DNA from 2 places in the Paenibacillus sp. UMB7766-LJ446 genome. Region 2 is predicted to be linked to the other one. Evidence: a T-box and tRNA genes for the amino acid it is inferred to sense, from the RefSeq annotation. Region 2 holds a T-box; the other holds one or more tRNA genes.
The links. A T-box is a leader RNA that pairs with one kind of tRNA and senses whether it is charged. The one in region 2 lies ahead of QP794_RS17945 (valine--tRNA ligase), so its partner is inferred to be a tRNA-Val.

Region 1: it encodes a tRNA-Val, which carries the amino acid that the T-box ahead of QP794_RS17945 (valine--tRNA ligase) is inferred to sense. The anticodon was not compared.

Annotation. Positions count from the first base shown of each region.
Region 1 covers NZ_JASOYM010000008.1:29,787-44,848, reverse strand. Annotated here, with positions in the region: gene QP794_RS19640 (hypothetical protein) at 1-339, opposite strand, end outside; gene QP794_RS19635 (MFS transporter) at 683-1,975, opposite strand; gene QP794_RS19630 (aminotransferase class I/II-fold pyridoxal phosphate-dependent enzyme) at 2,274-3,749, shown strand; gene QP794_RS19625 (DUF1292 domain-containing protein) at 3,990-4,301, opposite strand; gene QP794_RS19620 (stalk domain-containing protein) at 4,399-4,953, opposite strand; gene QP794_RS19615 (hypothetical protein) at 5,182-5,379, opposite strand; gene QP794_RS19610 (SDR family oxidoreductase) at 5,480-6,220, opposite strand; gene QP794_RS19605 (TetR/AcrR family transcriptional regulator) at 6,227-6,841, opposite strand; gene QP794_RS19600 (hypothetical protein) at 7,117-7,296, opposite strand; gene QP794_RS19595 (DUF1541 domain-containing protein) at 7,423-7,983, opposite strand; gene QP794_RS19590 (organic hydroperoxide resistance protein) at 8,213-8,632, opposite strand; gene QP794_RS19585 (NADH-dependent flavin oxidoreductase) at 8,857-10,053, opposite strand; gene QP794_RS19580 (winged helix-turn-helix transcriptional regulator) at 10,180-10,518, shown strand; tRNA gene QP794_RS19575 (tRNA-Val) at 10,646-10,718, opposite strand; gene QP794_RS19570 (hypothetical protein) at 10,863-11,117, shown strand; gene QP794_RS19565 (GNAT family N-acetyltransferase) at 11,354-11,797, shown strand; gene QP794_RS19560 (DUF3892 domain-containing protein) at 11,909-12,145, shown strand; gene QP794_RS19555 (hypothetical protein) at 12,211-12,489, opposite strand; gene QP794_RS19550 (hypothetical protein) at 12,483-12,695, opposite strand; gene QP794_RS19545 (DUF3889 domain-containing protein) at 12,912-13,232, opposite strand; gene QP794_RS19540 (hypothetical protein) at 13,286-13,579, opposite strand; gene QP794_RS19535 (manganese catalase family protein) at 13,811-14,713, shown strand; gene QP794_RS19530 (DUF6809 family protein) at 14,867-15,062, opposite strand, start outside.
Region 2 covers NZ_JASOYM010000007.1:17,412-32,473, forward strand. Annotated here, with positions in the region: gene mreC (rod shape-determining protein MreC) at 1-698, opposite strand, end outside; gene QP794_RS17910 (rod shape-determining protein) at 888-1,922, opposite strand; gene radC (RadC family protein) at 2,117-2,806, opposite strand; gene QP794_RS17920 (Maf family protein) at 2,842-3,453, opposite strand; gene QP794_RS17925 (DUF4321 domain-containing protein) at 3,547-3,789, opposite strand; gene QP794_RS17930 (SPOR domain-containing protein) at 3,935-5,140, opposite strand; gene murC (UDP-N-acetylmuramate--L-alanine ligase) at 5,260-6,579, opposite strand; gene QP794_RS17940 (bifunctional folylpolyglutamate synthase/dihydrofolate synthase) at 6,636-8,012, opposite strand; gene QP794_RS17945 (valine--tRNA ligase) at 8,091-10,757, opposite strand; T-box leader at 10,816-11,084, opposite strand; gene QP794_RS17950 (LysM peptidoglycan-binding domain-containing protein) at 11,241-12,803, opposite strand; gene QP794_RS17955 (RluA family pseudouridine synthase) at 12,939-13,847, opposite strand; gene hemL (glutamate-1-semialdehyde 2,1-aminomutase) at 13,844-15,062, opposite strand, start outside.

The sequences.
Region 1 (15,062 bases), on a different contig from region 2:
ACCAAACAAAATGTTCTCCACGGTCATCTGCTGATCCTTAAACCGTTTCACAACGGCATGCCCGCGCGTATCCCCAATCAGCTTCTCCAACCATTCCGCAAGCTTTGCATCCTTGATAATATAATCTCCCGTCATCTTGTAATTCCCACTGCGCGTCTGTTGAAAACGGAGCTTTACCAGCTTGCGTCCGGTGCGGACTGACAGAATAAAAAAGGATTCGTCCTCGCTCCAATATAGTGAATACCCCTCACGAATAAGGTCTTTGATCAAATTTTGGATATGCCGACGGTTGAACCGCAGCTCCAGATTGCAATATTCAACTTCATAACTCTTATTCACGGCACTCCCTCCATCTGTACCGGAGATGCTCCGGCCATCTTCTTCAATCGCTTCTACTCAATCGGCTTACCCTATTTTATACTTCATTTTATGTAAGGGTACTTGGTTATTTGACTATTTTTCACCGATTGATCTGAGGGATCGCAGCTTTCCGCAGTTGCACAGGGGCAAGCCCCCGATTTTCATGCTATGATGGACGCGAAATGAAGGTATACACGGGCAGAATTACCTTCTGGTCATTAGCCGAATGGATGCATTATCTACACAAAAAGGGAGTTCCACAACCTGTACGGTCGTTGGAACTCCCTTTTCTTATCAACTCATCCTCCGGACTTCAATCGCATCATTTGGCAGGGGCCGTACGATACGGTTTACGGGATAACACATAGTGCACAACAGCAAGTCCAGTCATAACGACAGCACTTCCGATAAATGGAGCCGGATGACTAATGTGATCCCACAGCAGTCCGGATACAATCGGCCCTACGACCATGCCTGACCCCTGAAGGGTCAGGAAGAACCCCCAGATCGCTCCGCGTTCTCCCTGAGGAATCAATGTGGCTACAAACGCATTCCAAGCCGGAAGAATCATCGCATAGCTGACACCTACCAACATAACGACGCCGAACACCACAGGAATAGACGTAATGGAAGAAAAAGCAAACAGACTTGCTGCTGCCATCAAAAAACCGATGTTCAGGAATGGTGCTGTTCCAAACCGGTCTACCATTTTCCCTACAGGCAGCAGTGCAATAACCGTAATCCCACCCCCTGCTATCAGCAACAGGCTGTACAGGTTGGGTGAGATATGCAGGTCTGTGCGTGTGTACAGCGTGATCACCGGACTGAGCAGACCAATTACAAAGGACTGCATAAACAGTGCAGGATATACAAGCGGATTCACATTCAGAGTACTACGTACCCGTTGCAGTGTGCCCTGGACGCTCTTTTTGAGTCGAATGAAAGGCGTAAGCAAGTTCGGTTTAGCCGGATATTTCATATCCGCCCGCTTACTCTCACCTTCCGCATGCTCTCCCTCAACAACGACACGTCCGGGCAAAATCAGCGCGACCAGAATGACCATAATGGCAACACCCATCAATACCAGGAAAATGGTGCGATAATCGTGATGCGTCCGTTCCAGCAGCCAGTTCATACCGATTGGACCAAGTCCGGTCCCTCCAAGAGCCGCCATCTCCAGCGCACCCATAGCTGTACCGTTCTTGTTCTGCGGCCCCGACATCGCCGTCACACCTGTCATGGCACACGGCCAAAGGGGGGACGTACCAATTCCAAGAATGAGACAAGCCATGGCAAGTCCAAATGCACTTTTGAAAAAGATAATCATGATTACAGCGACTAATGTACAAATTAGGGCCGTTACCATCGTGGCACGGAACCCGATTCGTTCTGCTGCCCAGCCAGAGGGAGCCCGGAACAGATTATCACCCAAATATTGAAGGGCAAAGGCCACACCAATCACGCCAGCGGACAGGCCCAGAATATTGTCCATATACACGGGCAATACAGCGACCAGCAAGGCACCCTTGATAATTTCAACTAGAAAAAGCGTTAGCCACATAGCGATAAAAAAAGGTGATCGCAAGATTTTGGCTGGTTTTGTATTAGTTTGCATTCTTTTTCCCCTTTCGATGCTTGCTTCCCCATCTCCTATGCTTACTGTAACCCTCGGGGATGTGTCCAAATCTCAGCAATTCGAAAAATTGTCAAGCAATACTGCTTGCATTCGGTTCTTAATTTGCTATACTCAAATTTGTTTAAGATTACAAAATGATAAGTTCTCAGCGAAGCTGAACTAAATCCATCCGTGATCGCAAGAAAAACTTCCGCTACATGCGGTCTGTCTTCATAGAATTTACGTCGAAAGACGTTTTTCTTACAAATTATAATTAGGAAAGGTTGTGACAGCACTGATGGATCACCGCCGTACGCCGCTGTTTACCGCTTTAAAAAATCACGCGGCACTCAATCCGGTGCAATTTCATATTCCGGGACATAAAAAAGGATTGGGAACGGATACCGAATTTCGTGAATTTATCGGCGATAATGCCCTCTCCATAGATTTGATTAACATCGCTCCGCTAGATGATTTGCATCAGCCAACCGGTGTCATTGAGGAAGCGCAGATTTTGGCAGCCGATGCCTTCGGAGCCGATTATACCTATTTTAGTGTACAGGGCACAAGCAGTGCCATCATGACCATGATTCTGTCGGTATGTGAGCCGGGTGACAAGATTATTGTGCCCCGTAATGTGCATAAATCGGTCATGTCTGCCATTATTTTCTCAGGAGCGAAACCCGTGTTCGTCTCTCCTGCGCAGGATGCCAATCTGGGGATTGATCACGGTGTTACTACAGGCGCGATCCGACGTGCCCTTGAGCGTCATCCTGATGCCAAGGCCTTGCTCGTCATTAACCCAACGTACTTCGGCGTATGTACCGATCTGAAAGAAATTGTAGAACTGGCGCATAGCTATCAGGTCCCAGTACTTGTGGATGAAGCGCATGGCGTACTCATTCATTTCCATGAAGATCTGCCGCTCTCTGCCATGGCCGCCGGGGCTGATATGGCTGCAACGAGTGTGCACAAGCTGGGTGGTTCGATGACACAGAGTTCTGTACTCAATCTGAACACCAAGAATGGATATGTGAATCCACAACGTGTTCAAACCATTCTGAGTATGTTGACTTCAACGTCGACTTCTTACATCCTGCTGGCTTCGCTCGACACGTCGAGACGTAATCTGGCTCTGAATGGCCATCAGATGGCACAGAAAGCCATTGATCTGGCTGAGTTTGCAAGACGCTCCATTAATGATATGGACGGACTGTATTGCTTCGGCAGAGAGCTGCTGGGCACAGAGGCTACCTTTAATTACGACCCAACTAAAGTAACCATTCATGTTCGCCACCTGGGCATTACAGGCTACGAAACAGAGAACTGGCTACGTGAGCATTACAAAATCGAGGTGGAGCTCAGTGATATGTATAATATTCTGTGCCTCATCACGCCTGGAGATACGGATGATTCCATAGAAATCTTGCTGAACGCCCTGCAAGATCTATCCCGTACGTATTATCAAGTGAATCCAGCCCATGAGCTGGTAGTCAAGGTACCTGATGTACCACAGTTGATGCTGACTCCACGTGATGCGTTCTACGGTGATACCGAAGTCATTCCATTCAAGGAATCCGCGGGCCGGATTATTTCGGAATTCATCTATGTCTATCCACCAGGAATTCCGATTCTGCTGCCAGGTGAGGTTATCACTCAGGAAAACATCGATTACATCATTGATCATGTTGAAGTGGGACTTCCTGTAAAAGGACCCGAGGACCGCAGCGTAACCAACGTGAAAGTCATTGTGGAAGCAGATGCCATTTTCTAAAACAGCCATTTCTACATGGGGTTAATCGATCTCTACGGACCAAGCAGGATGCTTGGTCCTTTTTATTTTTTTCTCCAAGAAGATTGAACTGCCATGGGCTTATGATCGCTGTATTGTTTGCATTTTTCCACCTATTCCACTGTCCCTCTCGCAAGAAAAAGCAGCATTTAAGCCTAATAAAAAGCAAACAAAAGGCCCCCTGTGATCAAGGAGCCTTCTTGCTTTATTCCAAAAGGATGACTATTCTTGGCTTGCAACGAGTTCGTTGTACGCCGCTTCAACACGGGTCCACTCTTCTTCGTCTTCAATATTGTAGAGCACCATTTCCTCGTCTTCTTCTTCCATACGCAGAATGATGCCGTCAGCTTCAGGATTGTTACGTTCCAGCAGGAGCGCATAAACATGCTTCTCCACGTCAAACGTCTCCACCAAAACCATCTCCACGTCATTTCCGTTCTCGTCTGTCAGTGTCAGAAGAACTTCTTCATGCTCGTGGTCGTGGTCGTGGTCGTGACCGCAGGCATCGCCGTGTTCATGTGTGTGATCGCTCATTGAAATACCTCGCTTTATAAATAGATATTGTGTAACCTTGCATATCGTAACATGTTCATAGGGCCAGGTCAATTTAACCGACAACGTTATTTTTGCTTCATTCGTTCAGCGCGGTAATCATTTTCTCAGCTGCCAGCACATAATTACTGTTTGCATTTTCTTTAATATAAAAACCGACTTGGTACTTGCCAGCCCGGCTGAAGTCATACGTAAAATCGTACGTTCGGAACCAGAAGTTATCCTTCTGGGTCTTAAGCTCCTGGGACTGTATATCCTTAACATCACCACTTGGATTGGTAATCGTCACCTTCACGGCAGCTATATCTGTTGTCAAACTGTCGACTTGTGAGAACACATTAAATTTCAGCTTACCCACGTTTACGTTGCCAAACACAGTATCTCCCTTGAAGAGAAAAATATGTACATTCGGTTTGATAACCGTTACTCTCTTGTTTGTGCTATCCCATCTGGCGATTCCTCCCGCTTCCCTTACAGGTACATAGGTCGTTCCGTCAATGAGATAACCACCGTCAGCTGCTTCCTTGCCGTTTATGAGAACCCGAATCTTCTCGTTCACTGAATCTGCAAACAATAAAGACCCGCCGAGCAAGGAGAATACCGTGACACACAGCAAAATTCTTTTCCATTTCATTCCGTCAATATTCCCTCCCCTGCTGCTAGCTGTTGTACATTTATACTGCAGATTCAGCCACAAAGTTGCGCTGTTTTTCATCATTTTTCATTTTTTATCCAGAATATTTTCCACCCCTTGGAACGATCAAAAAGAGGCGTTCCCTATTAAAGGGTGCCTCTATAGTATAGTTGTTGACAATGCGTAATTATACGAACTTCTTGTGAGTCCCTTATTATACTGCTGGAACTACGAAGTATGACGAGTCAATATACAAGGTACACCCTTGCCTACAGCTCCATCCGTTCGCATCCGTGCTGCATAATCCATTCCTCGTGTACAGGGGGTCTTGCAACGCTCACATACATCCGAAGTAACCAACTTCATCGATACACGAAGTTTGTCACTCTTTAACACGGGAGCCTTTTTTACCTTTGCTTTTGCCATCCCGGATTCCCCATTTCCCCAATTGCTTGCTGATGTAATGCATCATATGGGAATTCGCCCGGTTGTGTGTCAAAAGGAATAAACTTCGTGCATGAAATCGTTAAATGAAGCCACCGTTTGCACGCAACGTCTGTCCTGTAACCCACTGAGACTCTGCACTGACGAGGAAAGAGATCACATTTGCGATGTCTTCCGGCTCACCCAGACGACCAAAGGCATTCATTTTACGCATGCCTTCAAGCTGTTGCTCCGTCTTGCCAACAGAAAACAATTCGGTATTCACCGGGCCTGGTGCAACGGCATTGATGGTGATTTGTCTTGAACCAAATTCTTTGGCAAGCTGACGGGTGATCTGTTCTACTGCTCCTTTGGTTCCTGCATACACGCTGTACCCCGGAAACATCTGTCCCGTTACAGAGGTGGAGAAGTTAACAATTCGTCCTTGGTCCTCCATATGTTTCAGCGCTTGCTGGCAGGCAAAGAACGTACCTTTCACATTGATTGCAAACTGCTGATCGAATTCTTCCTCTGTTACATCCGCTAAAGGCGTCGTCTTCATAATACCTGCATTGTTGATGAGAATATCAACTTTACCGAGCTCACTCATCGTTTGGGAAAATAAACGCTCCACATCATCCTTCCGGGCAAGGTCAGCCTGAACGGTAATGGCACGTACTCCTTTTTGGCGAGCAATGTCCGCCACTTGTTCTGCTTTGTCGGGACTGCTCGCATAGTTGATGACGACATCCGCTCCCAATTCAGCGAGCTGCTCCGCAATGGCACGTCCTATGCCCCGGGATGAGCCTGTTACAATGGCCACTTTACCTGTTAGCTTTTTCATTTACGATTACTCCCCCTCTTGATCCAAATGTAATAATCCTTTTTCTAACAACAACCATACCTGTGCAAATTCCGCATCAATGGTAGGGCTTAGCCACTCATAGGCGTGTGCCGGATGATGAAAACGAGCTGTAGCTTGAAGAATCGCCGTTGCAACCACATCTGGATTGTTGATTTTGAACTGGTTCTCCTGCTGGATGATCTCACTCAAATGACGTATAAGATGCTGCACATGTTTATCGATGATCTCTGCCGATTCCTGTGTCACCCGTGCGTACATCTCAAACAACTCTGCATCGGATTCGGCATAATGACGTTTACGATGAATTAATGCTTCTATATATACTTTAAGATGACGTATTCCCTCTCCGCTATAACTCTGATCCTTAGTTATTGCTGTCAAAGGCGCGATAATCTCATCTTCGAGCCATTGTGCAGTCACGCCTTCAAGTAATTCTTTCTTGCTTTTATAGTGCCTGTAAATGGTTCCGTGACTGACCCCGAGCAATTTGGCGACATCCGTAACAGATGTCTTGGCAACACCGAAACGTCTGAGCGTTTCCTGCGTTGCTGCGATGATTTGTATTTTGGTTAAAAATTCAGAAGTTTTATCCTTTTCCATATGAATAAGATGGTTACACCATCCTCAAGTCACCTCCGTTGAAATTAGATTAACATAGCCCATAACAAATGACAAATATTTATTTTTGTCATTTGTTATGGGCTTGAGATGTCATTTTATCCATAAAAGAAAAAAGAGCCCATTTAATATGGCCCTTTTACAACGTTTTAATTTCTCCTACATGATTGTATATATGCTCCATTTTAAGGATGGAGTTTTGAGTATTGAACTATTCATACATACATTATTAGATTAAATTCAACGATTATTCTTTACTAGAAAACGTACTTAAACAATACGAAGATCACCGCGAGTATGCCACCGAGAATCAGCCAGTTACTGATTTCCCACCAAATGCTTTTCCCTCCGGCTAAAAGCTGTTGTTCCTTTTCTTCATGACGCTGTTTGTGTGTATGTGACTCGGAGGCATGAGGTGGCTTGCTGAAGTCCATCATATGCATTCTCCTTTCCAGCAGCTTTGGTTTATTCTCATTCCATTATAACCCATAATTGAATGAAAATTTGTTAATTCTCAAAAAAGAAGATATAAACGAGCTACGCTAGTATCTATTGAAACTCTTTTATTTTGCAGACAATTCTTCTTCCGTGACCCATTTATGATTCTTCACCGGATCTCCACCTGTAGTTGGTGTATAATCAACCATATATACCGTGGTTTGCTCTGCCGAGTCAATTATGGCTTTAGCGCCTTTCATTCCTGGCATATGATCAGCGTTCAGCACAACCTCTGTTCCTGCTGCATACGGTTGATCTGTATGGTCCTGAATTTCCTCTTGAATAACCCATTTATGATTTTCCACTGGATCTCCACCTGTGGTTGGTGTGTACGAGACTGCATACGCCGTCGTCTCATAAGCCCCCACAATTTTCGCTTCTGCACCTTTCATTCCTGGCATATGGTCCGCGCTCATTATGGCTTGGCTGCCTACTGGATATGTAGGGTTGCTCTTTACGTGAATTCCTTCCGGTAACTCCCCTGATTCGGAGTGGTGCATCTCGCCTGTGCTCGCTGTATGACTGTCACTACTGTTATTGTCCTGCTCAGCATTCTTGCCACATCCACTTAACATCAGACTGCCCGTAATCACCGTAGTCAGTAATAACATTGCATACTTTTTCATGAGTTGCACTCCTTTAGGTTTTTAATTCTACGTCTATAATATACCCCATATGGGTATATTTCAATCAAAATTGAGTTCTATCATTTATTTCCCTAGTGCCCCGAGACATTGACCAGAGAGTAACATAATACGAAAAACCCCCGATTTCTCGGAGGCTTAGAATGAACAACAAAATGCAATCATGTAGTTTACGCATTACTTCGACCTTCCAATATGACCAACGCAGTAATTATGCCAGTTCCACGGAAACATTAACATTTCCTTTGATGCCTTTGGAGTACGGACAGTAGTCATGAGCAAGTTTGACAAACTTCTGTGCAGTCTCCTCGTCCAGCCCCTCAATTTTAACTTCAAGTTCCACTTCCAGCTTCACACCATTATCCGTAGGGTCCGTCACAAGCATAACCGTTGCAGATACCGTACTTTTCTCAATTTCGACTTTGTGTTTCTTCAACTGAAACTCCAGCGCGGAATTAAAGCAAGCACTGTAGCCTGCTGCAAACAATTGCTCTGGATTCGTAGCTGTCGTTACTTTGCCTCCCAGCTCAGGTGGGGCAGCGACATCAAGCATAAATACGTTATCTGGCGATTGTACAATTCCTTGACGTCCACCTGTATTGATTACTGTCGTTTCATATAATGTTTTCATTTGGTTTGGCTCCTCTGTATGTTTTGATTTATTTTGTGATGATGATGTTCTTTTTGTTTAGCTAACAATTAAATTGTACACAATTTAATTGTGTTTGTAAATCATTATTGTAAAATTAAAAAAAACCACCCCCTCGTGTAATACAAGGAAATGGTTGCTTCTTAATAGATAAATGTCTGTTACTTATCCAAAAGTTGAATTCACCTATTTATATATTCGATCCATTACATCTTCTTCTCGAAACCCTCCATCGGCGCAAGCGAATTCTGGTAGTCATTATCCACCTGACCGTCGGTGGTGAAGTGCATGACCTCCCGGAACGAGCCCTCCAGATAAGTCTGCATCGCCAATGGAATGCGCAATTCATCCATATCATATGGAGATATTTGATAGCGAATGCTGGCAAGGTCTCCTGCTTCCACCTTCTGCACCCATTTTGGCTCGCGAATCAATTCCCGGCCGAGTGCAGCCAAGGTTGCCCCGGCATGGATGACTTCTTCCGCATCTTCTGGCCGTTCAATCGATCCAATGCCAATCAGAGGCTTCTTATTGTCCAAAACCCGGACGAATTTGGCTAAGATCGGCTCCTTGTCCTCAGGTTGATTTAAGGATGTTCGTTTGTAGCTGCCCATCGACAGATGAATGTAATCAACCCGAGTGTCTGTCAGCGCTTGGGCAAAAGCCAAGGAGTCTTCGAGTTGGATGCCCGGCATATGAATTTCTTCCGGTGAAATCCGGTAACCGAGAATAAAGGGTTTATCCGCATGGGCATCGATAATCGATGCGACCTCATGTATGACCGCCAGCGGAAATCGCATGCGATTCTCAAAGCTGCCGCCCCATTGATCCGTCCGTTGATTGGAATTCACGGAGAAAAATTGTTGCAAAAGATACGTGTTCGCCCCGTGAAGCTCTACCCCGTCAAAACCGGCATGAATCGCGCGTAAGGTTGCTCTGCCGAAGTCTTTGATAATGCTTTCGATTTCTTCGGAAGTCAGCTCGCGCGGCGTCTCCGAGCCTGTTGGATGTACGGAAGCGATTGCGCTCGCACTGGTGGGTTGAACACCTCTTAGCGTTTTGGAATTCGTTTTACGTCCTGCATGAAAGATTTGTGCAATCGCTTTGGTTCCGTCCTTCTGAATAGCTCTTGCAATTTTGGAAAGTCCTTTAATTGTAGAATCGCTTGCGATGGAAAGCTCACCTTCGAAGCCTTTTCCTCCATCAGTTACATACGCAACACCCGTAATGATCATACCAGGGCCACCAGCACGTTCTGCATAATAATCAACTTCATCATTGGTGATTGAACCATCGAAGAAACTGGACATCGTTGTCATCGGCGCCATAACCACTCTATTTTTCAACGTAAAACCATTCGCAAATGTATAAGGCTGTAAGAAATTACGATTACTTTTTTCCATATATATTCTCTCCTTCTTTCAGGCTTGTTCACCCTTGTCTCTGTTTCATGAGTTATTGTATAGTAGGGTGAAACACGAGTATAGTATGCACTTAAAAGATAGATACTATCTAAAAGGAGAGTGAATATGGGAATGATGGAGGAAGTAAACGTTAAACCATTTTCACATGCCATGTCGATGATCGGCGGAAAATGGAAAATGCATATCTTGTTTTGGCTGTGGAAAAATAAAACATTACGTTATGGAGAATTAAAAAGAGCGTTGGGAGGCATTACGCATAAAATGCTAAGCTCTCAACTGAAAGAATTAGAGTCAGATCGATTAATTATCCGTAAAGAGTACCCACAATTACCACCAAAAGTAGAATATTCTTTGTCTTGTGAAGGTTTAACGCTGATGCCTGTACTGGAAGTTCTCTGCAATTGGGGAAGACAGAATCTTGCTGATTTGCAGAAAACTCAGTGAACGTACTGCAGTGAAGGATGTATTTCTTTTACTTTTCTCCCCCAATTGTCCCCCAAGACTTCCATAATGCCTATTCATAAACCAGACAAAAAGAAAAAAGCCCTTGCTGCGCAAGGACTTTTTGTTATGATCTGTAGTGGGCTCGAACCACTGACCCCTACCCTGTCAAGATAGTGCTCTCCCAGCTGAGCTAACAGATCATGATATTTAATTGTTTTCCAATCAAGTAACAGTATCATACCAAGTAACCGTGTTCATTGTCAATCGTTTAATTGGTAATATTTTATCCGTATTGGTGCACAATAAAGGAATGATTACCATTTCGATGACGAGGTGACTTCCAGTTGAGAAACAATAGAGAACGCAAAATACGTTTATATTTAACTGCCAAAAACTTAATCTGTTTACTTGTGCTTGTTGTACTAATCAGCGCTGCTGTCGGTTGCAGTTTAGAGCGGGATGAACATACGGTACAATTCCAACAATTAAAGGAGCCCAATGAGGTTAACGATGATCTGCCTGTCTGGCTGGATGTGTATTCCAAGTCTGTTGTGCATGATGTTTACTCTCCACAAGGCAATGTTGAAGTCTTACCCTGAGGAACATGATATCGCATTTCACTCGTCTTCGTCCCACTTTTTGGAGTAAGCCTTCTTGGTCACATAATACAATAAAGCTATCATTCCGGCCGACATCAAAAGTGTGATTGCCATCACTCCTGCCATGCCCATGGTTAGCACCTCATCTCCCAGTATGTTCCAGACTTAACTATACAGGAAAAGCATTTTTTTGTATAATTCAGACTGATAGCGTAGAGCAGAAAGAAGGAATGGAATTGGCAGCTGAGATTAGTTATGTAACGACTGAAGAACAACTCCAGAAAGCGCTGGAGATTCGCAATCATGTTTTTGTGATCGAGCAGCAGGTGCCTGCTGACATTGAGATTGATCAATATGATATCATCAGTCCTGATGTGCATCACGTATTGTTGAGTACGGATGGACAGGCTGTAGCCACAGGGCGTCTGATCTATTACACCAAGGATACTGCCAAAATGCAGCGGATCGCTGTGCTCCAATCTCATCGTGCATTCGGCTATGGTCGTGTACTTCTGTTAGCCATGGAAGAACGAGCTCGCGAATTGGGATTGGTTTACTCCATTTTGGATGCCCAATGTCAGGCGCAAAAGTTCTATGAAAAGCTCGGATATGAAGTGATCTCGGAAGAGCCTTTTTATGATGCAGACATTCTGCACGTTCGTATGCAAAAGAGCCTGTAACTATCCTTTTAGTGCAATATGAAGCCATGTTGTGCATACTTTTTTTTGTTCCGGACATGCTAAAGAGGAAACCAGATTCCTATTTGGTCAGATAAAGGAGAGTGTGACTTCATGGATCAAACGACACGCGAAAGCTTCACAGCAGTACAAAAAAATGGTGACGGCGATCTGACGGCGTTTCAAACTTCATCTGGACGTGTGCTGGATTACCAACAGGCACTGGCGGAAGTCAAAGCAGGATCAATTGCAGGTGTGAACGTCTTTAAAGGCAGAGATGGCGAAATGTACATTCGTGGTGACGCAGACGGCGACCCGACCAATAACCTTGATCAACTTCCAATTTTCTAAAATAGATGCTTGCTGCTTAACAAGGCGCCAATCCGGCTTTCCGGGTTGGCGTTTTTTCTTTCGTTTTAATATTCGGTAAAATATTTCACGGCATCGCCAGCAGGCTGGCTTTTGCGAATGGGCTGTGATTCCTCCCATGCCTGCAGAATTAATATACCTTCCAGTGTAGACTTGTTCTCCCACACAATATGCTGCCTGCGCTCAAGCTCCAGCAATGACTCGTGAATGAACGCCTTGCTTCTTCCTGTCTTATTCTCCAGCTCATCCATTCGAGGCACTCGGCGACGCTGCCCTGCATAATTAACAATAATACGCAAAATTTTGCGCTCAAAATCATTCAGCATATTTCTTCCTTCCCTTCCTTATGGAGAACGGGACGCCATGCCAGAATACCTTGTTCCAGAAACGTTCGGGGGGCCCCTTCTTTTCCTGCGGATGCTCTGATCATCCCTCCTCGTACACTGTTGATTCGAATCTGCCGCTGTGTAATATGCCCTGCACGATCCATGTAGACGAGTTCCACCATCTGACCAATATATTTCCCTAGCATAATCATCCCTCCAATAAGAACATGTGTTTGTTTTATTATTATATGCGAACATAAGTTCTTTATTCAACAACTAAAAAAAGGATTTTATTGAAATCAAAAAACCAGACTCCCCCCTTTTTATAGGGAAGTCTGGTTCTTATCCAGCTTGCTAAGCAAGCAATCAATCTTTTATACCTTTCGCGCTACTGTTATACGACCTCATCGACCTCATCGACCTCATCTTCGATCTGATTCCGTGAATTCTACTTTTTTCAGCTGCTGGGTAGACGGATTAAAATCTACATTCACATATACAGCAAATTGTTTGCCCTCTTTATTACGTACCCATAACTTGAACTGTTCACGGGATTGGTCTGCTGTAAGCGAGGTGCGGCCGATATGTTTGTAATCCAAAATGTCCACATTGTACTTGGTTTGCGTTTCCTTCACTGCAATGATTCCCCACTTCGCATAGTCAGGGATCGCGGTTGCTGAACTTGTTGTTAGTCCACTTAAACTTAGTACCACCGTCATCAGTGCAACAATGAGCATTCTCATATCATTCACTCCTTGGGCAACGTTTACGTTAGCCTGCCCTGTAGAAGTTTATTTTACACCAGTAAACGAAGGATAATCGTAACCGGTTGCTGGAGCGTTTGAACTGTACTTATCGCCATCTTATACCGTTCGATTGGAGAACTGAAGCTGATCCCCCATTCACCCTCCGATAACAGATTTCGCGTTGATGGATCTTCCGGCTTTTCCAAACCGTATTTTTCTATAAGCGCATCTCGTGTTTGCTGATCCAACTCGATCGGAGCCTCTGCATATGCCGTGACATCACTACAGCCCAAAACTACAAATAATAGAACACTCCATCCCACCATAAACCAACGTTTGTGCATTTCTCCTGTTTCTCCTTCATTTAAATAACATCATCACAACCAGATATACTTCATTCGTCCTGATTGTACATAAATAACATGAGATTGGAAATAACAAATGTAGACTCCATAGTATACGTCTAAAGCCTCATTTGCATAATTATGGGTTTAGCATAGTGAATATACGTGTAATAGGCCTTGACGGCATCACTTCATTATTCTGAACAATCATTTTGAGGAGGTTACACCCGAATGTTCAAACGTATGGATGAAATCGCAATTGAAATCCCAAATGTCGAGAAACCAGACCCGAATGCAGCGGCAGCGATCCAAGAATTGCTGGGTGGTAAATTCGGAGAGATGTCAACGTTGAACAACTACCTCTATCAATCGTTTAATTTTCGCTCCAAGGAAAAATTGAAACCCTTCTACGACCTGGTGATGAGTATCACCGCCGAAGAATTGGGGCATGTGGAACTTGTGTCTCATGGCATTAACAAATGCCTCAGAGGTTCAACCGAGTACAAAGAGCCTGACGATACACCGCTTGGTTCCGTGAAGGATACTCGTCTGTCCTATCATTTCCTGGCTGGTGCACAGGGAGCCATGCCTTTCGACTCCATGGGCAATCCATGGACAGGCGCACATGTCTTCAACAGTGGCAATCTGGTCGAAGATCTGCTGCATAACTTTTTCCTCGAATGCGGAGCACGTACTCATAAGATGAAAGTTTACGAAATGACCGATCACCCTGCAGCCCGGGCGGTAGTTGGTTACCTGCTGGTACGCGGCGGTGTGCATGTGGTTGCTTATGCCAAGGCGCTTGAGATTGCAACCGGAGTAAATGTAACCAAATTGGTGCCGATTCCATCCCTGAGCAATAAATCCTTTAACGAAGCGTGGAAATACGAAGAAAAAGGCCTACACACCAAGCTGTATACCTATAGTGATAAAGACTTTACTGCGATCAGTCAGATCTGGAAAGGCACACACCCCGAAGATGGACAACCCCTGGAAGTCATTCAAGGCGTACCTGAAGGGTTCCCGATCCCCGAAGCTCCTGCGGTGGAAGAAGAATTCGCCCCAGGCATTTCGCACGAAGACTTCAAGGAAATTGCACGTCGTCTGAAGATGGCGGGGAATATTGCGGATTAAGGTAGCGTTATGTAGTGGATGTATTAGTTGTTGTTGATATGGCATGAAAAATAGATAAAGCCCTCGGATTTTGCTGCTTTGGTGGCAGGATCGAGGGCTTGTTTTTATATGTGCATATTTGAAGTAAAACTTAACTCATGTTCACTCAGAAGCCTATGAAGTCGCCAGAACTGACTCTTCACGTCGGCTCATCACTTCAATCAGCATGTTGGCTCCCAGTCGAAACCCCTGAACAAATGCAGCTTCGCTATGCATACCATCACATTGACCACACAAGTCAAACAACTGTTCAAGCTCACGGAATTCTTCCTCGCTCAATCGATTTTTCCATTGTTCTGTCATAGTTGCA
Region 2 (15,062 bases):
TCATCATCCTTTTTGATATTGGAATCTTCCGAGATCTTGGTCATTTTGAGCATGCCGGTCTTTGGATCATAACTCTCGATCATGCCAAACACTTTTTCTTTACCAACCGCTGTAGCTGCAATGGCATTGGATGTTGGATCATTGGCGTCCATGGAAGTCAACAGATTAACTGTGGACGTATATGAGCTGACATGACTAACGACCCCAACCAGCCCTTCCTGCGAAGTGACAGCCATCCCAGCCTTAATTCCCGCATTTTCACCAATGTCGATATTAATCGTTCTGCTGTTCGGGTCGGAATTGGCGCTGATAACTTGAGCAATTCGTGAACCGTAGTTATACCGATTTTTTTGTTCCTCGGTAAAATTGAGAGCTTTCTGGAGCTGTTCATTTACCTGCTCCATATCATTGTATTTCAGCCGATCCCGGGTATAGTGACCCATCGCAATGCGAAGCTCTTCATTTTCTTGATATACCGTACGCATGTTCGCCAAATCTTTAAAAAAGCCCGCTACAGAAGAAGCGGGCTTGTAAAATACGTATTGTACAAATCCGACTGAATCCTTCAGGAATTTCTCCGGCCAGGATAGAGCGGTTCGCGGACCGAGCGTAAAGCCCATTAACGCGATAAATGTAACAAGGCCCACCAGCAAAACAAAAAGTCTTTTGTTACCCAGCAGTTTAAACAGTTCGACCACCCTCTAACATCCATTATTCTCTTCCGAGCCATGCCCGGCGGGGAGACTGTCAGACTTATAGTCCCTTCGAGAATATCAGTCCATTCTCCCCGGGTATGCGGGTAATAGCTCTCCCAGCCTAAGCCAGGTCCTCTTCGTTGATATCACGCCCCTTGGCCGATAAGCGAGCCAAGCAGGGGGAGATATCAATTATCGTTTGGAGCGAACTGCCGAACTGCTTCTGCTCTTGAACAAATGAATATTCTCAAGCGCTTTACCTGTTCCGATTGCAACGCAATCGAGCGGGTTCTCTGCTACGATAACAGGCATTCCTGTCTCACCAGCAAGCAGCTTGTCCAGATTGCGAAGCAATGCGCCGCCACCTGTGAGAACAATACCACGGTCCATAATATCTGCTGCCAGCTCAGGAGGACATTTCTCCAATGTTACTTTTACAGCTTCAACAATGGCATTCACCGTATCCGCCAGAGCTTCGCTGATTTCATCCGAAGTAATCGTAATCGTCTTCGGCAGGCCTGTAACGAGGTCGCGTCCACGAATTTCCATGGTTTCCACTTGCTCAAGCGGCATAGCTGATCCGATATCCATCTTCAACTGCTCCGATGTACGTTCACCGATCATCAGATTATATTGGCGTTTAATGTATTGAATCACGGACTCATCCATCTCGTCACCCGCTACACGAACCGAACGACTCGTTACAATCCCGCCCAGGGAGATAACAGCCACTTCTGTTGTACCGCCACCAATATCGACAACCATGCTTCCCGTTGGTTCCCATACCGGAAGATCTGCACCGATTGCTGCTGCAAAAGGCTCTTCAATTGTGTAGGCTTCACGCGCACCGGCTTGTTTTGTTGCATCTTCAACGGCACGTTGTTCTACCGCAGTAATCCCGGATGGTACACATACCATCACGTTAGGATGACGCTGGAACATGGAGCGTTGCTTCTGCGCCTCACGGATGAAGTATTTGATCATCGTTGCCGTTGTATCGAAATCGGCAATAACGCCATCTTTCATTGGACGAATGGCACGAATGTTACCTGGTGTACGTCCAATCATTTTCTTGGCGGCTTCACCTACTGCCTCGATGGTTTTTGTATCTGTCCGTATAGCGACAACCGAAGGTTCTCGCACCACAATTCCTTTTCCACGTACATAAACCAAAGTATTCGCTGTCCCCAAATCAATACCCAAATCTTTCGTAAAACCACCAAACATGACGTAATCTCCTTTTCTGCCTCATATAGCCGCCCCAGTTCATCAAGAGCGTTTCATTTTCATTCCCACCACAATGGCGGAGCTAATATTCGCATTTGTTTTGTGTTGCATTGCTTTGCATGTGTAAAGTGAACCTATCTTCTACGGACAACGCCGTCAACATTCATAGGAAAACATCAACGCCAACCATTATATTATACTAAGCCCTTCTCCTTCAAACTTACGTACGTTCCATCTCCGATAATAATGTGATCCAGCACGTCTATGCCAACAATCGCGCCGGCTTCGATCAGTCTTTTGGTTATTTGGATGTCCTCTGGACTAGGCGTAGGATCACCACTGGGATGGTTGTGTGCGCACACAATAGATGCGCTGCTGCATTTGATGGCAGCCCGGAACACTTCACGCGGATGTACAATCGAAGCGTTAAGGCTACCCATGGAGAGTGTTTCCTGGGCAATAATGTGGTTTTTGCTATTCAGGAAAAGACACACAAAGTGTTCTTTCTGCAAGTAACGTAATTGTTCGGTAAGGATATCGGCCGCATCACGAGGGGTACGGATGGAAGTGGACTGTGTAAGTCTGCTCTTCGCAATCCGATGACCAAGCTCAATGCTGGCTTTCAGCTGTACAGCCTTGGCCATGCCGATTCCCTTCATCGCAGTCAGTTCTTCAAGGCTCAAATCCATCAACGAGCGAATTCCACCCGCTTCGGTCAGAATCCGCTGTGCCATATGCACTGCGGATTCCTGTCTTGTACCCGTTCGAAGTAAAATCGCCAGCAATTCAGCATGGCTTAAGGCGCCCGCCCCGTATTCCATCATGCGTTCTCTCGGGCGTTCTTCTTGGGGGATGTCGCGCATCATATATTGAGGCGACTCCATATGTTCCCTCTTTTCAGATCGTCAATTGCGGAATTTCATGTACGCGGCAGTACATGTATGCCGAATCCATCCAGCATATCGCTAAGCAAGGACAACGGTAGGCCCACCACATTAAAATAACATCCTTCAACACGGTCTATCAGTGAAGCACCAATGCCCTGAATGGCATATGATCCTGCCTTGTCCGAAGGCTCCCCGGTCTGAACGTACGCACGAATCGTAGCTTCAGACAGTTCCTTCATCGTTACATCAGTCTGTCGATACTGAACCATAGATTGCCCATTGTTTGCATCAATACAGGCTACTCCCGTGAAAACACGGTGTACACGTCCCTGTAAACGAGATAACATACGTTCAGCGTCCGCTTCGTCTACGGGTTTGCCAAGAATATCACCGTCCAGAACGACAACTGTGTCACTACCCACGATAACCGCATCCTGTTCACGGCCTTCCAGCCCACGATAAACGGCAAGCGCCTTACGCATCGCAAGCTCCTGTACCGTCTGTTCAGGAGTCCATTCCGTTGGTGTATCTTCATCAGCATGACTTGGTATTACTTCAAAAGCTAGATGAAGTGATGCGATCAGTTCTTTACGCCGTGGCGAAGTGGAAGCCAGAATAATGCGACGCTGTTTTGTTTTATCCAAAATAACCGGCCCCTTATGCTACGGCGACAATCCTATCGGATCACGCTAGTAGATATCATTTTTTTAGTTTCTTCGTCAAAATTCGTCATTCTCCTATAACCTGCGATACAGCCATACAGCAGCAATAATACCAATCAGACTCAGGAGGCTCATTTGAAATTGAAGTGAAATATCATAACTGATAATATCCAGATCAGCCTGCGGCGACCAACGAATGGTCGTGGCTTTCGTTAGAAAGGCAACGGCCTTTACAGGCTGCAGTGCCTTGGCGATCCACGCACCGGCCAGCCAGCCGAGCAGCAGAAACAGCAATAACATGCCGAAGTTTTTTTTCATCGGTGATCTTCCCTCGCCATTTTTTGACACCCACATTATTATACGGGGTTTTGTACGTCAATACAAACACAAATCCGGCAAGGGGAACTATTTCCAGTTCCTTGCCGGACAGGTATTTCAAGGCTGTGTTATGGGAAAGCGTTGATTACTGTTTTATCGCCTCAAGCCATTTTTTTTGCTGTAGTACATATTCCATCAGATCGGACTGTACAGACCACATATGCACATTCGCCGGATTTTTGTTGTATTCGGCAAGTGCGGTTACCGCACTGTTCATCGATTTTTCCATCGCGGATACATAGGGTTGTACGTCTGCACTCAGACCCGGTGCAATACTATTCAAACCAGTCAGCCAGAGTTCATGTTGGTTCTGTAGTGCAGTCATCGTTTCGGCTGAGACGGCTTCAGGAACAGCTTGACCGAGCTGCTGGATCGAGAGGGTAGACAGTTGTTCTACCAAAGTTGATCCACTTGCGAAGAACTGCTGAACATCCTCTGCTTTTCCGCCGAATACTGCTGGATTCACTTCAGGGTTGACGATTTCCTTGACGTACAGTTCCACACCTTCGGCCTTAAGCCTTGTGCTAAGCAGCTTGGCCTCCTCACGGTCAGCCGAAATGCCTGCGTATACCCGATTACCATCCTCCGGGTCGGAGCCTGCTGCAATGCCTGCCTGGGACAATTCCACCTTCGCCTGTTCAGCGCGTTCAGGAGAACTGAATACACCGTATTGCAGTGCATAATAACTGCCGCCTGTAGTTGCTGCTTGGAGCTGCTGTTCCGAACCAGCCACTCCCCCCTGACCTGTCACAGCCGACACCGCCTGATTGGCGGGAATCTTGCTCCCAGGATCTACGGCCCCTTCCCGATTGAAAAAAGAAAGAATAACCATGCCGAAGAGGGCCCCGGTTACAAGTGCACCGGTAACTGAACCTATCATTTTCCAGCCCCTCGGGGGACGATTTCGCTTATAAGAGTAATTTTCACTATCTGCAATCCAATTATGATCACCATAATTCTCGTCCGATCTGCTCTCGTCCTCATCCCCCGGATATGCAGTAAGGTGATTATAGTTGTATTCGGGCTCATCAAGTATCTCATTCTTGTCCGTTCTTTGGTAAGGTTCAGGTACAGTGGAGCCTGTCAGCATCGTCTCTCCCCAGTCTCCGGGTATATCCTCTGGTGTCCATGAAGGCGTTGTATTTAACCGCGTTGGCGTTGGCGTCGGTGTTGGACTGTGCGGAATTTCTTCACTCAAAGCGGCAAATGTGCTGGATGTGGGTATCCCCTTGTTTTCAGGCTTGTCCGACTCGTTATCCCCAAAGCGAAACGTCATTCTAGCATTGCTCACCCCGTACCCTCTCCTTTGTCCCATTTATAACAGCTATATGCGAAGAGAATCTGAAACATTCCATTTCATGCAAAAAACCGCCCGCTTCAAAATGAAGTCAGACGGTTTTAAGGATGTAATTATTTCAACCCTTTGGCAAGTGTATCGCCAACTTTCCAGATATCACCTGCACCCATTGTGAGCACAAGATCACCTGGCTGGAGTCGGTGCTGCAAATCTGCAACAACTTCTTCCTTTGTCGGAAGATAACGCGCAGAAGCATTACTGTTCTGAACGATAAGTTCAACCAGTCTGGCCGAGTGCACACCTTCAATCTGTTTTTCACCCGCAGGGGAATAGATATCGGTAATGAGAACCTCATCCGCTTCTGCAAAGGCGCGACTGAACGCATCAAGCAGGAAGAACGTACGTGTGTAACGCTGCGGCTGGAATACTGCAATGATACGTTTCCCCGTCGCTTTGGCGGCACTGATCGTAGCCTCAATCTCGGTCGGGTGATGAGCATAATCATCAATAATCAGCATATCACGCGCCTCACCCAGCACCTGGAATCTGCGTTTCGCTCCATGGAACTGGATAATGGCAGCCGTAATTTTCTCGAATGGAATACCTGCTTCCAAGCATGTAATGACCGTAGCCATCGCATTATAAACGTTATGTTTACCTGGAACGGACAACTCCACCGTACCCAAAGCATTCCCCTCGTGGTTCATTGTAAAGGAAATTCGGCGATCACCAAGCACGATATCTGTTGCTGTATAATCAGCAGCATGGTCAATGCCGTATGTGGTCACCCGTGATTTTAACGCTGGCAAAATAGCTTGAACATTTTCGTCATCAGAACATACAATGGCCGTACCCTCTGGACGAATTTGACTCAGGAACTGCACATAAGCCTTTTTGAGTTCCTCAAAATCACTGTTGTAATTCTCAAGGTGATCCGCTTCAATATTCGTTACAATACCTAGCCAAGGGTGATACTGCAAAAATGAACCGTCGCTTTCGTCTGCCTCCGCAACAACCCAGTCGCCCTGGCCTGCCTTGGCGTTAGTACCCACGTTCATGATTTCTCCGCCAATGATGTATGTCGGGTCTGTATCACATTTATCCATAACGAGTGCAATCATGGATGAAGTGGTTGTTTTGCCATGAGCCCCCGCCACAGCCACACCCTTGCGCTCGTTCAGCAAACGCGCCAGCATCTGGGCGCGATGCAGAATCGGGATGTTCAGCTGTTCGGCTGCCACACGCTCCACATTATCCGCCGGAGCTGCCGTAGAGTAGACAACCAGGTCTGCCCCATTTACGTGCTCTGCCGTATGTCCGATATATATTTTCGCTCCCTTGGCTGCCAGCTTCTCGGTCAACTCCTGTGAAGCGACATCCGATCCGGTAACGGTGTATCCCATCTCAAGCATAACTCTCGCGATGGCACTCATGCCATATCCGCCAATCCCTATAAAATGAACGTGTTCCGATGTATTTAACAAAACTTTCACCAACCTTTTTCAGAATCGGTTTGATGCAAAAGGGCTGCCCGCACATCTGCAATCAGGTACAATGTGCCGGACACCACCCCCAGATCTTCCGCTTCCGTCCGTGACTTCAATAGATCAAGTGCCTTTGCCCATTCAGGCTCGACGATGATTTCCAGCTCCGGTTTCGCAATGGCGGGACGTACCCGTTCGACAATCTGCAGCAATTCGGCTGCAGCCATTTTGCGTCGGAAATCTGGCTCGGTCAGGATCAGCGTATCCACTAGTGGTAGTATATGCTGTAAATACGCTTCGTGATGCTTATTCGCCAGCATGCCCATCATCAAAATTAACTTGTTGTGAGGATATACTTCGATAATGCTCTTGGCCAATGATTCAGCCCCTTCCGGATTATGTGCTCCATCCAGTACAATTCGGGGTTCATCAACAACTTTCTCAAACCGGCCTGCCCAGAAGGCATTCTCCAGTCCAAGCGCAATATCTTCGTCATCCAGCATAAATGCCATGTATTGCCGAAGTAACTCAAGTACCATAAGCGCACCCGCTGCATTTTCGCATTGATGTATGCCTTGCATGCGTATGCGAGCGTCCAGATCACGGAACGGTCCTGTAAAATGAAAGGATTGACCGTTCTCATCACTGTCCAGTCTATGATAGGAGAAACGATCTCCTGCCAGATACACGGTTGAACTTAACCGTTTTGCGGTCTCCCGAATCACCTTCACAGCCTCTGGCTGCGTAGCACAGGTAACAACGGGTACCCCCGCCTTAATAATGCCTGCCTTCTCTCCTGCAATCGCCTCAATCGTATCTCCCAGTACATCCGTATGGTCCATACCGATATTGGTAATGACCGATATCACGGGTGTAACAATGTTCGTTACGTCCATCCTTCCCCCGAGCCCTGTCTCCCATACCACAATGTCCGGGTAGCATTCTTCCGCATAATACAGAAGGGCGAGTGCCGTGGAAACCTCAAACATTGTAGGTGATCCAAGGGGAGTTGTAGCCATCTCTTGGACTAATGGATACAGGCGGTTCGAGATTTTGAGCAAAGTTTCTTCAGGAATATCCTCACCGTTGTACTGAAAACGGTTTGTGAACTTGGTGATATAAGGGGATGTATACGTTCCAACATCATATCCCGCCTGAAGCAGCACTGACGTCAAAAAAGCGCAAGTCGAACCTTTGCCGTTCGTTCCCGCGACATGAATAAATTTGAGACGCTGGTGAGGATTGCCCAGCAATGACATCAATCCCTCGATTCGTTCCAATCCGGGTCGGATGCCGAAAGGAATAAGGCCATTGATCCAGTTGACTGCCTCGTCATAGGTAAGTAAAGGAGCTGCTATTTCTGTCCCGTTAAGTTCCGTCATATGATTCACCTTTGGTTTTGAGTTTGGTTGAAAAAAGCGGCCGGATGGCGCAAAAGCACTCCATCCGACCCGAATACATTAACCTTTCAGTTCCTTGATTCGTGCAATCACTTTATCCCGTTTGTCGGAATAATCCGCTTGCTTGGCGCGCTCTTCCTCGATAACCTTGGCAGGAGCCTTGGCAACAAAGCCTTCGTTCGCCAGCTTTTTCTCCACACGGAGTACTTCGCCCTCAAGGTTCTGCAACTCTTTCTCCAGACGAGCCACTTCCTGTTCAATATCAATAAGACCCGCCAGCGGCAAGTACAGCTCAGCCCCAGTAATGACAGCAGTCATTGCTTTATCCGGTGAGCTCAGATCCAGGCCGCTGTCGAACTCGGACGTATTACAGAAACGTTTGATGTAATGGCTGTTGCGTTCAATGATGCTGGATGTCTCTGCGTTGTTCGCTTTCACCATCAATTCGATTTTCTTGCTCATAGGTACATTCACTTCTGCACGGATGTTTCGCACTGCACGGATGGTATCCATAAGCAGATTCATCTCGGCAACGGCTTCTGGGTTCTCCAATGCAGGATCATATACCGGCCAGGAAGCCAATGTGATCGTCTCGCCCTCATGCGGCAGATGCTGCCAGATTTCTTCCGAAATGTAAGGCATGAACGGATGAATCAGGCGCATGGTCTGATCCAGCACATAAGCAAGCACCGATTGTGTTTTCTTCTTGGCAACCGAATCTTCCCCATAGAAGGACAACTTCGCAAACTCGATATACCAGTCACACAGGTCATCCCAAATAAAGTTATACAGCAAACGGCCTGTTTCTCCAAATTCATATGCTTCGATTAGACGCGTAATATCACGAGAAGTTTCGTTCAGGCGGTGCAAAATCCAGTAATCCGCTGTTCCAAGATCTCCACTAATATCGCGATCTTCATAGGTGAACCCTTCCAGATTCATCAGGGCGAAGCGTGATGCATTCCAGATTTTGTTTGCAAAGTTACGAGCCTGTTCCACACGCTCCCAGCGGAAACGGAGATCCTGCCCCGGAGTGCTGCTGGTAGAGATCATGTAACGCATAGCATCCGCGCCATATTGCTCAATCACATCCAGCGGATCAACACCGTTGCCAAGCGATTTGGACATCTTGCGTCCGTCTGCATCACGAACAAGACCGTGCATCAGCACATCTTTGAACGGAACCTCTTCCGTGAACTCCAGAGCGGTAAAGATCATGCGCGCCACCCAGAAATAAATAATGTCATACCCAGTTACTAATACACTTGTCGGGTAATAACGTTTCAGATCTTCCGTGTCTTCCGGCCAGCCTAATGTAGAGAACGGCCATAATGCAGAGCTGAACCATGTATCCAGAACGTCTTCATCCTGTCTCAGCTTGCGCCCAGCGTATTCTGGCAGTGTTGTCGGATCTTCAGCAGATACAATAATTTCTCCAGTCTCCTCGTCATACCAGGCAGGAATACGATGACCCCACCACAATTGACGAGAGATACACCAGTCACGAACATTCTCGATCCAGTTCAGATACGTTTTCTCAAAACGATCCGGAACAAAACGAACCCCTTCACCGCTTTGTTGCTTCTCAATCGCTTTTTCCGCGAGCGGCTTCATCTCAACAAACCATTGTGTCGACAAATACGGCTCAACGACAGCTCCTGTCCGTTCGCTGTGTCCAACCTGATGCGTGTGATCCTCGATGTTGATCAATACGCCCTGTTCTTTCAGATCTGCAACGATTTGCTTGCGGCAGTCACTGCGATCCAGTCCCTGATATTTGCCTGCGTCGGCATTCATCGTACCGGTCTCATCCATCACCGTAATCTGTGGCAGATCATGACGGAGGCCCACTTCGAAGTCATTCGGATCATGAGCAGGCGTAATTTTCACGGCGCCACTTCCGAAATCTTTATCTACATACTCATCTGCAATAACCGGAATTTCGCGTCCGATGATAGGCAGCACAAGCACTTTGCCAATCATATCTGCGTAACGCTCATCCTTCGGATGAACAGCAACTGCCGTATCTCCCAGCATCGTTTCAGGGCGAGTTGTCGCTACTGTGACATAACCACTTCCGTCTTTGAGCGGATAACGCAGGTGGTACAAGTGACCCTGAACTTCTTTATATTCAACCTCGATGTCGGACAATGCAGTCCGGTTCACCGGGTCCCAGTTAATAATTCGTTTGCCTCGATAAATGAGGCCTTTTTCATACAGTTGAACAAACACTTTACGCACAGCCTGAGATAAACCTTCGTCCAGCGTAAAACGTTCACGCGTATAGTCGAGCGACAAGCCCATTTTGCCCCATTGCTGACGAATAGTTGTTGCATACTGGTCTTTCCAGTCCCATACTTTCTCCAGAAACTTTTCGCGTCCCAGATCATAACGAGTCAGACCTTCTTCACGCAATTTCTGCTCGACTTTGGTTTGGGTAGCAATTCCTGCATGGTCAGAACCCGGCAGCCACAGTGCATCATAGCCCTGCATCCGCTTGGTACGAATCAGAATATCCTGCAGTGTGAAATCTAGCGCATGCCCGATATGGAGCATTCCGGTTACGTTCGGGGGTGGGATTACAATCGTATAAGGTTCAGCATCTTTACGCTGGCCTGCCTTGAAATATCCATTTTCCATCCAAGTGGAATACCATTTTTGTTCCGCAGCTTTCGGATCATACGTGGTCGGCATTTCTGTTGCAGCTGAATTTTTTTGTTCAGACATGTGTCATTCCTCCGTTACTTATTCATCATCGCCAAAAAACAAAAAAACCTTTCATCCATCAAAGGACGAAAGGTTAGCTTTCGCGGTACCACCTTTGTTTCACGCAGATAGAAAGACAGACTTCCCCTCCTATACTTACGTGACACTTCAAGCAGATAACGGCTGCGACCGGCCCATCCTACCTCAGGTATGAATGACTCATCCCTTGTATTCAAACAGGCAACTCCCGGGCGACTTCGATCAGTTGGTTCCTACGGAATTTCCCAGCGTTACAATCCCGCTCTCTGAAAGGTCATACTGTCTACTACTCCCGATCCACGTTGTTCTTCAAAAAACCTAAACACATCATACCCTGCCCGTGCCCGATAGTCAACCTGACAACAGCGGAAAAAGCGCGCTGCAATGCAGGTTGAGGGCAGATAAAGCAAAAACCCGCCATCCTCAAGGGATCACGGGTCGAAATGGACATTAACCTACCTACAGTTAAGGGATATATAGAATCTGCCCTTCTTCCACAACCTGTTCGGATAACCGGTTATACAACTGGAGCTCTCTGGTACTTAACTGATATCGGTCTGCAATCGTATCCAGTGTCTCTTCACGCTGTACAATGCATAATTTCACCTTACGAAACGGGGTCTGATCCACAAGGGTGCCGAGAAACAGGTTCTTCCACTCTACATCATCAGGCTGATATGCTTCTTCCTGCAGTACTCCAGCGAGTGCCTCTTGCTCCCGTTCAGCTTCCGCCTCACGTGTCACTCTGCCAGAGGATAACAAGGAGGAGATGCCTACGCCCTCTGCCTGTTTTGGTGCAGACTCTCTCTTGCTGCCAAAAGCAACCTTGAGCTCCGGCTTGTCTTCCGTTTCAGCCACAGGTTCAGGGATAAAGGCTTCTTTTTCTTCAGCGGACTCATTGGTGTCCGATACTTCATGAGGTTTGTATTCTTCCGAAATTTCCGGTTCAGATGTTGCGAAGACATCCTGCCAGTTCTCCGACTGGGAATTTGCCGGGACATCTGCTACCGCCTGCTCCTCTTGTTTGGATTCAGATCGGGCAGATTCAAAATGCCAAACGTTCGGTGCTGCTGGTTCATCCGAAGGCTTTGAGACCAATTTGGAATCGGCCTGCTCCGAGTTCCTTGAGTTCGTATGTAAGGTCTCGACGGAAGGCTCGGACCAAACTGACGACTCTTCAGTCAGAGGAAGCAGAGGCTCAGATTCAGGGTAAGAAGCCAACCTGTCGGCTGTCTCCGCCAAAAAAGACGAAACTGGAGAAGGCGTTTCGGATACATTCGATTGCGCTTCATCCTCTTTGTCCCTCAAGGACAAGGACTCTTCGTTTTCAGCCGATATTGGGCTTGGCTGCGCGTATCCAGCCCCTTGCTGCCCGTTCTGAAACTGCTCAGGAGAAACTTGATATAGATGTGCCTGCTGCGACTCCTCTTCATTCCGTGCCGTCTCATCTCCAGCAGAAGGATCAACGAATCCCTGACTGCCATAGGCAGGCTCTGCTGTACTCGTAAGCCCTTCCTCTTCGCTCCGTTGAAGCAGGTATTCCTGAGCAAATACATTGGGATCGCTGCCTGTCTGCTCCAGTTGAGCTGAACGGTCACTCTGCTGAGGGTCAGGCGAATGTACAACGGTAAACTCATCTGCTGACCAGACCTGCGGCTCCTCCACCGGGAAGCCCTCAATGCCGCGAAGCGACAATACGCCTGTAATATTCAAACTTCGGTTGGATAACAAATCGACATCAAAATTTTCAATCTCAATGGAAATATCCTCAAGCGATCTTACCCGGTTCAGGGGTACCGTGATCTCCACCGGGATAAAATGTTTGAGTTCCTCCGAGATCTCGTTCTCTCCCCGATACGCACCTGTCAGCAAAAGATGGCCTCGCAATGTTGCATGATCATCCTGACCTATCACCTGAATGCGAGGATAAAGCTCAATTTCCTCCAGTTCCTCAATCGCAGGGACTCCCTCTGACAAATGAACGCGCTCATAAATATCGAACCGCAAACCATAAGGTTGATTCAACAAAGGTGGCGTCCTCCTTTCGGCATATGTTCACCATGATCCTTCTCATGGGACTGATCCATGGTCCAAATCCTTCGTTACCCCATCTATATGCCTTGAATGAGATGAGCATGCCACCTTTTGTGCAAACCTTTCCGTTTATTGGTCCTTGCCTTCACGTTGTGCCAGTTGTTCGAGATCCGCCGGCCAAGGGTCAACCACTTCAATTCGTACGCCGGTCAGCGGATGGGTAAAACTCAGTGTCTCACCATGAAGCGCCTGCCGGCCAATCGAATCCTTTCTGCCCCCGTATAACTCATCCCCTATGAGGGGGTGTCCTGCATAACTTAAATGCACCCGAATCTGATGTGTGCGTCCTGTATCCAGTGTCAGCCGTACAAGAGTAGCTCTATCCCATACCTCCACGATCTCCACATGGGTTACCGCTTCCTGCCCACCTTCCGAGACACGTCTGCGTTGCTTGTGGTGCCTGTCCTTCCCGATCGGAGCATTAATCGTATTCAACTCTGTGGATATCTGACCGCCTGCAATGGCGACATAATGGCGTCCAATGTCTTTACGCCGCATCGCTTCATCCAGTTTTGCGAGAGCAAAAGCATTTTTGGCATATAAAACAGGTCCTGTCGTGTCCTCGTCCAGACGATGAACATGGCGTACATTCGCCTGAATATTATTCATTTCGTAGTAGGAGGCTACCGCATGATCCAGCGTAATCGCTTGATCCGCACGGCTCCCATCGGGATGCAGCTTCATTCCGGCAGGTTTGTGCACGACCAGACAGAAATCATCCTCATACAAAACATCAATATCCGCCCACCTGGGCTCAACGTCAATCGGCTGAGACGCAAAAAGGGCCAGCCGAAGCCGGTCCCCTGCCAGTTGTATGCCCTGGTTCGTCTTTAGCTGACGCAGCAATTTCTCCGGAAACTGAAGTTCAGACAGAAGCCATTGCTCTGCAGCTGCCTGCCTGTCTGGACTGCCTGTCACCACTTTGCCTGGCATCAGCTCAAGCCATTCCCCACGGCGTTTCCAACTTTTAATCGTCATAATGATTGAAGAGCCTTACGGTTTGCCTCAATCGTATCGTCAATATCCTGCTCCGTATGCACGCCAGAGACAAACATGCCTTCGTATTGAGAAGGGGCAACACTTACACCTTGATCAATCATGGCCGCAAAGTAACGACGGAATTGATCCAGGTTGCTTTCTTTGGCAATATCATAATTCGTAACGGGAACAGCACTGAAAAATGGACAAACCATTGAACCAACACGGTTAATCGTAATCGCTATGCCCGCCTCTGCTGCATTCTTTTCAAACCCAGCCTGCAAGCGTGCAGACAGCGTCTCCAAACGGTCATAGACCTCTGGCGTCAGCAATTTGAGCGTGGTATAACCTGCTGCCATAGCCAGCGGATTGCCGCTCAATGTACCTGCCTGATAGATCGGTCCGGTTGGAGCAATTTGTTCCATCAGATCGCGTCTGCCGCCATAAGCGCCAACCGGAAGTCCGCCACCGATGACTTTACCCAAGCAGGTCAGGTCAGGTGTAACGCCGTATCTCCCCTGCGCACAGTTCAGTCCCACACGGAAACCGGTCATGACTTCATCAAAAATAAGCAGACTGCCGTACTGAGACGTCAAACTGCGCAAGCCTTCAAGGAAGCCCGGAACAGGAGGCACAACGCCCATATTACCTGCAACAGGTTCCACAATGATTGCTGCCAATTCTTCACCGTAACGTTCAAAAGCAAGCTTCACCGACTCCAGGTCATTGTATGGAACCGTAATCGTATTGATAGCCACACCTTCAGGAACACCCGGGCTGTCAGGCAGACCCAGTGTTGCTACGCCAGATCCTGCTTTGATCAGCAAGCTGTCGGCATGCCCGTGATAGGAGCCTTCAAACTTCAAAATTTTACTGCGTCCTGTTACCCCACGTGCCAGACGAATCGCACTCATCGTTGCTTCCGTACCGGAATTCACCATCCGCACAATATCGATCGAAGGCACTCGTTCACAGACGAGTTTTGCCATCTCTGTCTCCAGCAGCGTTGGCGCACCAAAGCTGGTTCCTTTAAGGGCTGTCTCACGCAAAGCTTCTACAACATCAGGATGTGCATGTCCCATAATGAGCGGACCCCAGGATCCCACATAATCAATAAAAACATTGCCATCAATATCATAGATTTTGGAGCCTTCTCCGCGCTCTGCATAGATCGGGGTAAGCCCAACCGATTTGAACGCCCGAACCGGGCTGTTT